3 regions of the Pantoea eucrina genome follow, and region 3 is predicted to be linked to each of the others. Evidence: predicted binding sites of a transcription regulator. Region 3 holds the regulator's gene; each other region holds the start of a gene.
What was found. Region 3 encodes CRP, which controls carbon source genes, mostly activating them, when cyclic AMP is high. Its sites were predicted from a motif close to ATGTGANNNNNNTCACAT; they were not measured.

Region 1 (4,070 bases), 170 kb from region 3:
GCCGCCGGGTGTTTTTTCAGTGGTCAAATTATTTACCGTTCCACTCTTTTATGCAGTTACTCCGGCTCTGCCCGGCAATCTCAGCGCAGGCCATCGTGAAACACAGCGCTTTGATACGGGCAGCTATAAGCTGAACGCATGACGTTAGCCGTGATGAGAAAGATATCTGCCGGAGCGCTGTAAAAACGTACCGGTTAACGTAAGCTGTGCGCAGTCGCCGGTTACGTTCAGGTCACAGGAGAGAAGTATGGAGAGTAAAATCTGCGGTCCGCGTTCAGCGCTGCTGGATAGCCTGACATGGCTGGAGTATGCCTTTCAGCCTGCGGGTCTGCCTGCACCTGAGGCTGCCGCTTACGGACATCAGCGTCACAGCGCCCGCGTGGTGTTATCGGGACAAAACCGGCCGCCAAAAAGCTGTGAATCTGACGGTGTGATTGCTGAAGATAACCGTCCGGTAGCGGTTTATACTGCCGACTGCCTGCCGGTGCTGTTTGCCGATCCCGTGCAGCAGCAGGTGGCGGCGATCCATGCCGGGCTGAACGGCACGCTTAGCGGAATTCTGCAAAGCGCGCTGGATGCCCTGCTGGCACGCGGCGCGAGTATCGATACGCTTTGCGTCGCTATCGGTCCGGCCATTGGCCCCTGCTGTTATGAGCTGGGCGAGGATCGTATCCGCCAGATGCAGCAGCGCAGCGATCTGCCGCCGCTGCAGTGGACGCATCAGCAACCCGTGAATCCGCAGGCGGTACGTGCGCAGGCGCAGGCGCAGCAGCAGGGGGCGTGGTTCAGCCTGCCCGGGCTGGCGCGCAGCATCCTGCTAGAGCGCGGACTCGGGCCGGCACAGATTGATGCGGTCAACGTATGTACCTACTGTATGGCCGAGGCGGGATCCAGCTACCGGCGCAATACCCACTTCAGTAGTGGATACCAGTCGCGCTTTTCGTGGATCCGCCGTCGTTAATCGCTTTGCTGCCCTGTGAGCAGCCGGCCCGTGGATAAGCGCGCTAAGCGTCAGCAGAGCCGCGGCTCCAGGCGGCGAGATTGGCGCTTCCTTCTGAATCTCCACTGTTTAAAATGTTGCCAGGCAGGCTCTCGGGCCACGCACTACACGGCTACGCGCATACCGCCATCGACAAACAGCAGATGTCCGTTAACGAAATCTGAGGCGGCAGAGGCCAGAAAGATGGCGGCACCAATCAGCTCTTCCGGCTTACCCCAGCGCGCAGCAGGCGTACGCTTAGTCAGCCAGCCGGTAAACGCGGGATCGTCAGCCAGCGGCTGCGTCATCTCGGTGACAAAGTAGCCCGGCGCAATCGCATTAACCTGAATGTTGTAGCGCGCCAGCTCGACGCACATTCCCCGCGTCAGCATGGTGACCGCCCCTTTAGAGGCCGCATAAGGCGTGATGGTGTCGCGGCCCAGCTCACTCTGCATTGAACCGATATTGATAATTTTGCCGCGCTGGCGCGTTACCATCTGCTGCGCCACTTTTTGCGAGACAAAAAACACGGCGGTCTGGTTTACCGCAATTACGTCGTGCCAGTCCTGTTCAGGAAACTCCAGAAAAGGCCGCCGACGCTGGATGCCGGCGTTATTTACCAGAATATCGATGGCGCCCCACTGTGCTTCAATTTCATCGATCGCCTGATGCACCGCGCCGGAATCGGTTACGTCAAACGCTTTGGCCCGGGCGACGATCCCCTGCTCGCGCAGGGCGGCGGCGGCGCGCTCTGCCCCTTCAGCTGTGGTCGCGTTAATAATCACTTCGGCGCCGGCTTCACCCAGGCCCTGCGCCAGCAGAAACCCGATACCGCGTGCTGAACCGGTCAGCAGTACACGCTTGCCGGCCAGAGAAAAGAGTGCGTTCATAGTATCTCCCTAAAAAGTCAGCTGAACTTTTGCCGCGTGGGTTTTATCGCTGGCAAACTGCAGCGCCGCATCGATATCCTGAAGCGGGTATTCCCCGCTGTAGAGCGGCAGCGGGTTGATAACGCCCTGCGCCAGCCACTCAACTGCCGTATTGAATTCATGCGTAAAACGGAACGATCCCGTCAGATTTATCTCTTTGGCAATCAGCGTCATCAGGGGGAAATCAGGAAATGCGCCGCCCATTCCTACCTGCACCACCGTGCCTCTGGCACACACAACTTCCAGGCAGCGCTGCAGTGACGCCGGATGGCCGGACGCTTCAAACGTAACATCGAAGTAGCCCTTATCCGCCATCCAGCCGGTGAAATCGCCGCTTGCCGCGTTAACTATTTGCGTGGCACCCATTTGCTGCGCCATCTCCAGCGAACGTTCACTGATATCGCTGCAGACAACCTCTGCAGCACCACGCGCCTGCACGGCAGCGGCAATCAGACAGCCAATTGGCCCGGTGCCGGAGATAAAGATACGCTTACCGGTAAGATCGCCAGCCTGATGCGTGGCGTGAATGCAGACCGCGAGCGGCTCAGCAAACACCATCACCTTTTCATCAGCATCCTGTGGAAAAGGCACGCACTGGCTGCTCGCCACCACTTTGTGCCGGGTAAATCCGCCATCGACGTGCGGGACATACATTGCACTGCCAAAAAAGCGCATGGCGGTACACTGGTTCTCCTGCTGGCGCTGACAATATTTGCATTCACCGCAGGGTTTAGCCGGATTGACAGCCACTTTTTGCTGCGGCTGCAGGCGGGGATCGTCGCTTTCAATGACGTAACCAATCACTTCATGCCCGAGTATCATGGGCATTTGCAGCGCAAAGCTGCCCACTTTTCCCTCCTGGTAGTAGTGCAGATCGGAGCCGCAGATTCCGCCGCGCGTAATGCGCACCAGCGTGCCGGAGCCATCCCATTGCACCTGCTGCTGTGCGACACTGACCTGCTTTTTGCCGGTAATAACGCAGGATTGCGTTTCAATATTCATGTTTATCCTGTGAGTCTGATGATGTGACGACTATAAAAACGGGTTAAACAGGATAAAACTGTGATGAACATCACTCAGAACGATGTTACAGAAAAGATGTTACCGGGAACGTGAACTGGCTATCAGGTTGCTGCGCTCGGGCGCGGCCGCCCTGCGCGATTACCGGGCTGACAGCAGCTCCCGGCTATATTTAAATAGTTCCGAATCTGAACGGACGCCGAGCTTTTTCAGCGCCGACTGCTTCTGTCCGCTTACCGTCTTCCGGCTTCGTCTGAACTTGGCCGCAATCTGTGAAACGCTCATGCCATCAAGAAAGCAGCGGATCACTTCTGCTTCACGCGGGCTTAATAATCTTATTTTTTCGTGAAGAACCGGCTTACAGCTGATACAGAAATCATCGTCCGCCTTTTTTCCGGAAATGGCATACAGCGTCTGGATCTCTTCAGCAAGGTGCGTGGCTAAAAACAGGTTATTCTCAGCAACGGATCTGACCGCCGCCAGTACCTCTTCAAAGGGATGGCTTTTACCGATAAACCCGTTTACGCCGGCCCGGAGTACCATTCTTGCTACCGCCGGGCTTTCGGCAGAGGTTAAAACCAGCATTTTCTGCATCGGATAGTGATTACGTATTTGCTTTATTAGCGTCAGGCCATCAATTTCACGCTCGCCTAGCAGGAAATCCAGAATCAGAACATCAACACTGTGCGTACTTAACGCGCTGAAAAGCTCGCTGCCGGAAGACCAGGCAGCAACAAGGTGAATATCGGGATGGTTTTTCAGACATAGCTCAAAAACCAGACGAATCATAGGATGACCGTCAAGAACAGCAATACGGACTGGCTGAGTGTTTAAATCCAATCTGCCTCTCCTCTAAAAGTATATGACAGGTAAAAGGGCTATATCGTTTAACCTTTTCAGTTAACTCAGTGGTAATAGCAGGAAAATCACCTTCACAATGTGATTATTCAGGTAATTATATAAAACCGATAAATAAAAAATTATTAAGATATGGAATTAACTGCTTCACAAATAAAATAAAGGATAATCCATCCAGAAAAAGAGGCACCCCGGCTGCTGGCTGCCGCTAACTGTGCGGGCTGGCGCGCAATAAATATATCACTCATCCGATCGCACCATTCAGCTGCGCGCTATGATTAACA
Region 2 (4,070 bases), 1.3 Mb from region 3:
TGATATCCGCCAGAATTATGACGCCTATGACGGTTTTGTTATTCTGCATGGAACCGATACCATGGCTTTCACCGCATCGGCTCTCTCCTTCATGCTGGAAAATCTGGCAAAACCGGTCATCGTCACCGGATCGCAGATCCCGCTGGCGGAACTGCGCTCTGACGGTCAGCAAAATCTGCTGAACTCCCTCTACGTGGCGGCTAACTATCCGATCAATGAAGTGGCACTGTTTTTCAATAACACCCTGTTCCGCGGCAACCGTACCACCAAAGCGCACGCCGACGGCTTTAACGCCTTCGCCTCGCCAAATCTGTCGCCGCTGCTGGAAGCGGGTATCCATATCCGCCGTCTGAACACCTCTCCCGCGCCACAGCAGACGGGCGAGCTGGTGGTTCATCCCATTACCCCGCAGCCTATTGGCGTGGTCACCATTTATCCGGGCATCTCTGCAGACGTGGTGCGCAACTTCCTGCGCCAGCCGGTTAAGGCGCTGATTCTGCGCTCTTATGGCGTGGGCAATGCGCCGCAAAATGCGGAGTTCCTGCATGAGCTGCAGCAGGCGAGCGAACGCGGGATTATCGTGGTTAACCTGACGCAGTGCATGTCCGGCAAAGTGAATATGGGCGGCTATGCCACTGGCAATGCGCTGGAGCATGCTGGCGTGATCAGCGGTTTTGACCTCACCGTTGAGGCCACGTTAACAAAACTGCACTATTTATTGAGTCAGGACCTTAGCCCCGATGAAATTCGTGCCAGAATGCAGCAGAACTTACGTGGCGAACTGACTGAAGATTGAACGGAGCAAAATGATATGAAGCGGGCATTGGTAATTATCGATATCCAGAATGACTTTTGCCCCGGCGGTCCGATGGCCGTGCGCGAAGGTGATCAGACTGTGGCGGTAGCGAATCGCTATGCGCGTGAGTTTCGCCAGCGCGGCGAATGTGTTGTGGCCCTGCAGGACTGGCATCCGGCAAATCATGGCAGCTTTGCCTCAGTGTCCGGTGAGCCTGTCTACACGCTGGGTGAGCTTAACGGGCTGGCGCAAATCTGGTGGCCGGACCACGGTATCGAAAACAGCCCGGGCGCAGATTTTCATCCCGACCTCGATCGCTCCCTGATTGACGCCGTATTTCACAAAGGTGGAGACGTTGATGTCGACAGTTACAGCGCCTTTTTCGATAACGGACACCGGCGCAAAACTGAACTGGATAACTGGTTGCGCGAACGCGATATCACGCATCTGGTTATGCTGGGGATTGCGACTGACTACTGTGTGAAATATAGCGTGCTGGATGCGCTGGAGCTCGGGTATCACGTTCAGGTCGTTAAAGAGGGCTGCCGCGGCGTGAATCTCAATCCGGAAGACAGTGACATTGCGCTGGCGCAAATGCAGGCGCAGGGTGCGGAAATAATCTGAAAAACAGGCTGGGTATTCCAGCCTGTTTTCTTAGTGCAGATTGATGCGCGTGACATCCGGCTCGATGCCAAACTCTTCTTTCAGCTGCTTTTTAGATTTCGTCACAATATCTCCCCCTTTGGCAATGCTCATATGCTGAGGTGAGTCGTTATGACGCGCCTGCCACAGCATGACCAGCTGCAGACAGTGCTCGCGCTGCTCCTGCGTTAATGCAACACCATCAGGCCATTTACCCGTCTCAACGGCGGTTGCCAGACGTGCATAGATCTCAGGCGTCATCGCATCCAGCATCGCATTCAGTTCCTGATTCATTCTATCCCTCCTGCTGTTTGCCCTGTTCGTCAGTAAAGCTCAGCGAGGCGGAGTTAACGCAATAGCGCTCACCGGTAGGCTGCGGGCCATCCGGAAAAACATGCCCCAGATGCGCGTCACAGCTGCCGCAGCGGATCTCAACCCGGTGCATGCCGTGCGAGTCGTCTTCAAGGTAGCGTATCGCCTCATCGCTGACCGGCTGGTAGAAACTGGGCCAGCCACAGCCTGAATCATATTTGCTTTCTGACAGAAACAGCGGTGCCTGACAGACCAGACAGTGATAAATGCCATCCTGCTTGTTGTGCAACAGCGCGCCGGTAAAGGGTGGTTCGGTACCCCGATGCTGCGTGACGTAGCGCTGCATTTCCGACAGCTGGCCGATTTTTGCTTCAGATGCGGTATCTTTTGCCATTTTTGCTTCCAGAGTATCTTTCTGTAGAAATCAGCTACTATTCTAACAAACGGACAACATTGCCCGACGTTTTTTTTGTGCGAACTTTTCTGCCCTGGTCGCTGCAGCGTGGTTTTGTGATGACGATCACTCTTTGTGACAAACTTCCCTTTTCACACGCTAATCAGCGTAAGATAGACGCGCTGTAAAATCGGCGCGCAAGCGGTTGCAATACAGATTATTCCTGGCGTTGGAATTGACCTGTCGCAACAATTGACACGATTCCGCTTGACGCCTGGTAAGGTTTTTGTAATTTTACAGCCAACCTTTTATTCACTAACAAATAGCTGGTGGAATATATGACTATCAAAGTAGGTATCAACGGTTTTGGCCGTATCGGTCGCATCGTTTTCCGTGCTGCTCAGCAGCGTTCAGACATCGAAATCGTCGCGATCAACGATCTGCTCGACGCCGATTACATGGCTTACATGCTGAAGTACGATTCTACCCATGGTCGTTTTGACGGCACCGTAGAAGTACAGGATGGCGCGCTGATTGTTAACGGCAAAAAAATCCGTGTTACCGCTGAGAGAGACCCGGCTAACCTCAAGTGGGACGAAGCAGGCGTTGACGTTGTTGCTGAAGCAACCGGGATCTTCCTGACTGACGAAACCGCACGTAAGCATATCTCTGCCGGTGCAAAGAAAGTGGTTCTGACCGGTCCATCTAAAGATGACACCCCGATGTTTGTACGCGGTGCCAACTTTGATAAATATGCTGGCCAGGATATCGTGTCTAACGCATCCTGCACCACCAACTGCCTGGCACCGCTGGCAAAAGTCATCAACGATAAATTCGGTATCGTTGAAGGCCTGATGACCACCGTTCACGCCACCACTGCTACCCAGAAAACCGTTGATGGTCCGTCACATAAAGACTGGCGCGGCGGCCGCGGTGCAGCACAGAACATCATCCCATCGTCTACTGGCGCAGCAAAAGCGGTTGGTAAAGTACTGCCAGAGCTGAACGGTAAACTGACCGGTATGGCTTTCCGCGTTCCTACGCCTAACGTCTCTGTGGTTGACCTGACCGTTCGTCTGGAAAAAGCAGCGACCTACAAAGAGATCTGTGAAGCTATCAAAGCGGCTTCAGAAGGCGAAATGAAAGATGTACTGGGCTATGTTGAAGATGACGTGGTTTCTACTGACTTCAACGGCGAAGTACTGACTTCAGTATTCGATGCCAAAGCAGGTATCGCGCTGAATGATAACTTTGTGAAACTGGTTTCCTGGTACGATAACGAAACCGGTTATTCCAACAAGGTTCTCGACCTGATTGCTCTGGTTGCTGCTAAATAAGCGACCAGGCTATATCAATAAGGGTGACTTCGGTCGCCCTTTTTTTTTCGACCAGATAAACAGAGGCTGAACGATGCCAAATACGCTTTTTACACTGCCTGTGACAGAGCAGATAACCCCTTACCTGTCGCTGCGTCAGCAGGATGACCTGCCGGTCGTGATTATCAGTCATCCGAAAGTTCGTGCGGCTATCGCGCTTCAGGGCGCGCATCTGCTCGCCTGGCAGCCCAGCGGTCAGCAGCCTGTTCTCTGGCTGAGTGATAAAAGTGCGTTTAAAGCAGGTAAAGCGATTCGCGGCGGCGTGCCGATCTGCTGGCCGTGGTTTGGCCCTGCCGGTGAACCGGCTCACGGATTTGCCCGCACCCAGCCATGGACGCTGACAGCACACGATGAAAATGACGATGCCGTCATGCTGACCTTTACGCTGGAAAGTAACAGCCAGACGAAAAAGCTCTGGCCTCACGACTTTACGCTGCTGGCCCGTTTCCGGCTGGCCGATCAGTGCGAGATTGAACTTGAAGCCTGGGGCGATTTCGACGCGACAGCCGCGCTGCATGCTTATTTTAGCGTAGCGGATATCGCTGAGACC
Region 3 (4,070 bases):
TGATGATCCTGACCGCCGGCAGCGATGTGATCCGCTTTGTGCCGTCGCTGGTTATCACTCCGGAGGAGATCGACGCCGGAATGACGCGCTTTGCGGCCGCGCTGCGCAGGGTTATTGCCGCCTGACTATCCTTTCGGACGAATAGCCCGCAGCCAGCGGCCATGATGCGGTCGCTGGCTCCATGCCAGAGAGGAGATGGTGTGCATGACGCTGAGATTCTGCAAAATGCGTTTAACATGCTGCTCGACAATCGTCACCGGCCCCTCATGCAGGTTTCCCGGCGCCTCCATAACGTTGCTCTCACTGCCCGGTCCGTCGTAGGTCAGCCGCTGCTGACAGCGCTGCAGGGCAATTTCGCACGACTGCAGATAGCGCTCTGCCAGAGCCGGGGTCAGCATGGTGTGCTCACGCGCCAGAATAGTCATGGCGTTAATATGCTCTACGATAAACTGACTGTGCGTGACCCACAGCCGCATATCCTTCAGATACTGCGCGTTAAAACCAGGCTCGCTGGTCGCCTGATTCAGCGCATTAAACAGCGCGTTATGCGCCTGGTTAACCTTTACCCGCTGGTAAGCCAGTTTTTCCGGCGCGTGATCCGGCCCCAGCAGCATGCGCAGCGCCTCCTGATACGCTTCCAGCGCATCGTGCGCATTCTGGCGCAGCAGACCACTCTGCCACTGCGGCCATAGCCAGATCATACCGGCGAAGGCGATCAGACAGCCCATCAGCGTATCCATCATCCGCGGCAGCAGGAACTGAGCACCATTCAGCGACAGCAGCTGCAGCGAGTAGACCGCCGTCACGGTGAAGCCAATCATCGACCAGCCATAATATTTGCGCGTCACCAGATAACTGGCCAGCGTGATTGCCAGCATAAACAGCAGCGCGATCGATTCCGGTACGGCGAAACGCAGCGATGCGGCGGCAATCAGCAGCCCGGCAAAGGTGCCGAGCGCCCGGTGCTGAATGCGCACGCGCGTGGCGCTGTAGCCATTCTGGCTGACAAACATAATGGTCATCAGGATCCAGTAGGGCTTGGGAATATTAAAAAACAGCGCAACAGAGCTGCCAAACATCAGCATAACGGCAAAGCGGGCCGCGCTGCGCAGCGCGCCGGACCTGAACGATAGATAGCTGCGCAGGGCGGGCAGCAGCGGCAGGCGCCGCTGGCGATCGGCCATCAGATCGCGCGTATAGAGCGGTTTCTGGGTGCGCAGCACGCGGGCGATGCGGCTGAAATGATAAAGGCAGAAGTGGCCAACCGGATTATCCGGATGCTGCCGCGCAATTTTTTCCAGCGCGCCGAGCGGCTTTTCCATCTGAAAGCGGGCGGGCAGCTGGTGATAGAGAATGGCATCGGCCAGCAGCCTGAGCTGTGCCGAAATGGTTTTTGCATTCCAGCGGATAACCGCTTCCGCATGACTCTGTTCTACCAGCTTTTGCACTTTCTCCGGCTGGTGCAGGCTGACAGCGATATGCTCCTGCAGATCCAGCGCCACCTGAAAAGCGCGCGTCAGCCGCTTATGGCTGTTATCGCGGCTGGCAGAAAGCATATGCATCTGCTGATAGCAGGTGGTGATCAGGTCAACCGCTTTCTGCTGGCGCGCCAGCAGCGGCGGCAGCGCTTTTTCCGGATCGGTCAGCTGTGTCAGCAGGGTATATTTGGCATCGCAGTAGTCAGCCAGCTCACGATAGAGCAGGCTCAGCGTTTCACGCATCGGCTGCTCTTTCCACAGCCAGTACCAGAACCAGTTAAACAGGCCATACCAGAACGTGCCGCCAATATAGAGCAGCGGCGGCACCCAGATCGGCATACGCCCCACCAGGCTCAGCGTAAAGATCGCTGCAATCAGCGTGCCGGGCAGCAGACGCCCGTGCAGCGGACTGATTTCGCCCGTCACGCCAATCAGCAGCGGCAGCACCAGCATAATAAGCGGCAGCGGAACCGCGGCGTTGGTGAGGTACTGGATCAGAAAACTGCCGGTGGCGAAAAGCGTACCGCCCACGATCAGGCGTTTGAAAAAGCGTTTATGCGGCGTATCAAGGCCGGCAATATTGCAGCAGGCGGGTACCAGCGAGAACAGCAGGCCTTTTTGCAGATCGCCACACAGCCATCCCAGCGCGACAGGCAGGCACAGCACCAGCGTCTGACGCAGAGCGTAATTGACTTCGGGATGATAGATGATTCGGCGCCACATCAGCTTATCGCAAACAGAAACGGCGTGATGGTGTCATCACGCCGTGGGGGGTGAAACAGCTTAGCGGGTGCCGTAAACGACGATGGTTTTACCGTGTGCGGAGATCAGGTTCTGATCTTCCAGCATTTTCAGGATGCGACCAACGGTTTCCCGTGAGCAACCCACGATCTGACCAATCTCCTGACGGGTAATTTTAATCTGCATACCGTCGGGGTGGGTCATGGCATCCGGCTGTTTAGCCAGATTAAGCAGCGTCTGCGCAATGCGGCCGGTAACATCCAGGAAAGCCAGGTTACCCACCTTTTCTGATGTCACCTGCAGGCGACGTGCCATCTGCGCCGACAGGCGCATCAAAATATCCGGGTTAACCTGAATCAGCTGACGAAATTTTTTGTAGGAAATTTCAGCAACTTCGCAGGCTGTTTTCGCACGCACCCAGGCACTGCGCTCCTGGCCCTCTTCAAACAGGCCGAGTTCGCCGATGAAATCTCCCTGATTCAGATAGGAGAGGATCATCTCTTTGCCTTCTTCATCTTTAATCAGTACCGCAACGGAACCTTTAACGATGTAGTAGAGCGTTTCTGCTTTTTCACCCTGATGGATCAGCGTGCTTTTGGATGGATATTTGTGAATATGGCAATGGGACAGGAACCATTCGAGTGTAGGGTCTGTTTGCGGTTTGCCGAGAACCATTCGCTATTATCCTCTATTGTAATCGTGCCCAAAACACAGGGGCATTCATTCCCTGTCAGGCGATGAAATCGTCCAGCGCGTCCTGTTAATAAAAATTATCCGGGCGGATGTGTAAGCTCTGCTTTTGATTCTGCCCGTCCTCATCAGCCACGACGAAGAAATTTTCAGCTCTGTTTGTAGCACAGCTTTTGCAGGCTGTCTTGTGTTGTCTCGCTTCAGCAGGCGGGCGATTGCTGTTTGCCGGATGAACGCGTACTCTGGCGCAAAACGCCGCTTCAGGAGAAAGAATAATGCAGGCACGTGTGAAATGGGTGGAAGGGCTGACCTTTCTCGGAGAATCCTCATCAGGACATCAGTTATTAATGGACGGGAATTCAGGCGATAAAGCGCCAAGCCCGATGGAGATGGTACTGATGGCCGCCGGCGGCTGTAGCGCGATTGATGTGGTCTCGATTCTGCAAAAAGGGCGTAATGACGTGGCTGACTGCGAGGTCAAACTGACTTCAGAACGGCGCGAAGAAGCACCACGTATTTTTACACAGATTAACCTGCACTTTATCGTCAGCGGCAAAGCGCTGAGCGAGAAAGCGGTGGCGCGGGCGGTTGACCTGTCGGCAGAAAAATATTGCTCGGTGGCGATCATGCTCGGCAAAGGGGTGGAGATCACCCACAGCCATGAGGTAGTTGAGCTGTAACAGCTGCCGGTGCGCATACCTCGCTACCCGTGAAACAGGCTTTGCAGGGTCGCCATTTATGGCGACCGATGCCACGTCGTCTGGCAGACATGGCCTCTACTCTATCCGTTTTCCTTCAATCAGCCGCTGCACCAGTGGCATCATGATCAGCTCCATCGCCAGTCCCATTTTGCCGCCCGGTACCACCAGCGTATTCATATGCGAAATAAACGATCCCTGAATCATCGCCAGCAGATAGGGGAAAGCGATACCTTCCAGGCCGCGAAAATGGATCACCACAAAACTCTCATCCAGTGAGGGGATCTCGCGCGCCGCGAACGGGTTAGAGGTATCAACTGTCGGTACCCGCTGAAAGTTAAGGTGCGTGCGCGAAAACTGCGGCGTGATGTAGTTGATATAATCTTCCATCGACCGTACCACGGAGTCCATCACCGCTTCGCGCGAATGGCCCCGTTCGCTGGTATCGCGTACCAGTTTCTGT

Region 1: idnD (L-idonate 5-dehydrogenase) is a predicted target of CRP. The motif match lies at 2,969-2,986, and genes of this name have one in related genera.
Region 2: msrB (peptide-methionine (R)-S-oxide reductase MsrB) is a predicted target of CRP. The motif match lies at 2,259-2,276, and genes of this name have one in related genera.

The regions. Positions count from the first base shown of each region.
Region 1 covers NZ_CP083448.1:2,917,280-2,921,349, forward strand. The annotation lists gene LAC65_RS13790 (purine nucleoside phosphorylase YfiH/LACC1 family protein) at 248-961, shown strand; gene idnO (gluconate 5-dehydrogenase) at 1,105-1,869, opposite strand; gene idnD (L-idonate 5-dehydrogenase) at 1,879-2,910, opposite strand; gene LAC65_RS13805 (response regulator) at 3,070-3,768, opposite strand.
Region 2 covers NZ_CP083448.1:1,776,088-1,780,157, forward strand. The annotation lists gene ansA (asparaginase) at 1-796, shown strand, start outside; gene pncA (bifunctional nicotinamidase/pyrazinamidase) at 812-1,420, shown strand; gene LAC65_RS08345 (YeaC family protein) at 1,451-1,732, opposite strand; gene msrB (peptide-methionine (R)-S-oxide reductase MsrB) at 1,734-2,144, opposite strand; gene gapA (glyceraldehyde-3-phosphate dehydrogenase) at 2,483-3,481, shown strand; gene LAC65_RS08360 (D-hexose-6-phosphate mutarotase) at 3,555-4,070, shown strand, end outside.
Region 3 covers NZ_CP083448.1:3,089,426-3,093,495, reverse strand. The annotation lists gene argD (bifunctional acetylornithine/succinyldiaminopimelate transaminase) at 1-125, shown strand, start outside; gene LAC65_RS14755 (YccS/YhfK family putative transporter) at 126-2,201, opposite strand; gene crp (cAMP-activated global transcriptional regulator CRP) at 2,262-2,894, opposite strand; gene LAC65_RS14745 (OsmC family protein) at 3,185-3,589, shown strand; gene LAC65_RS14740 (phosphoribulokinase) at 3,686-4,070, opposite strand, start outside.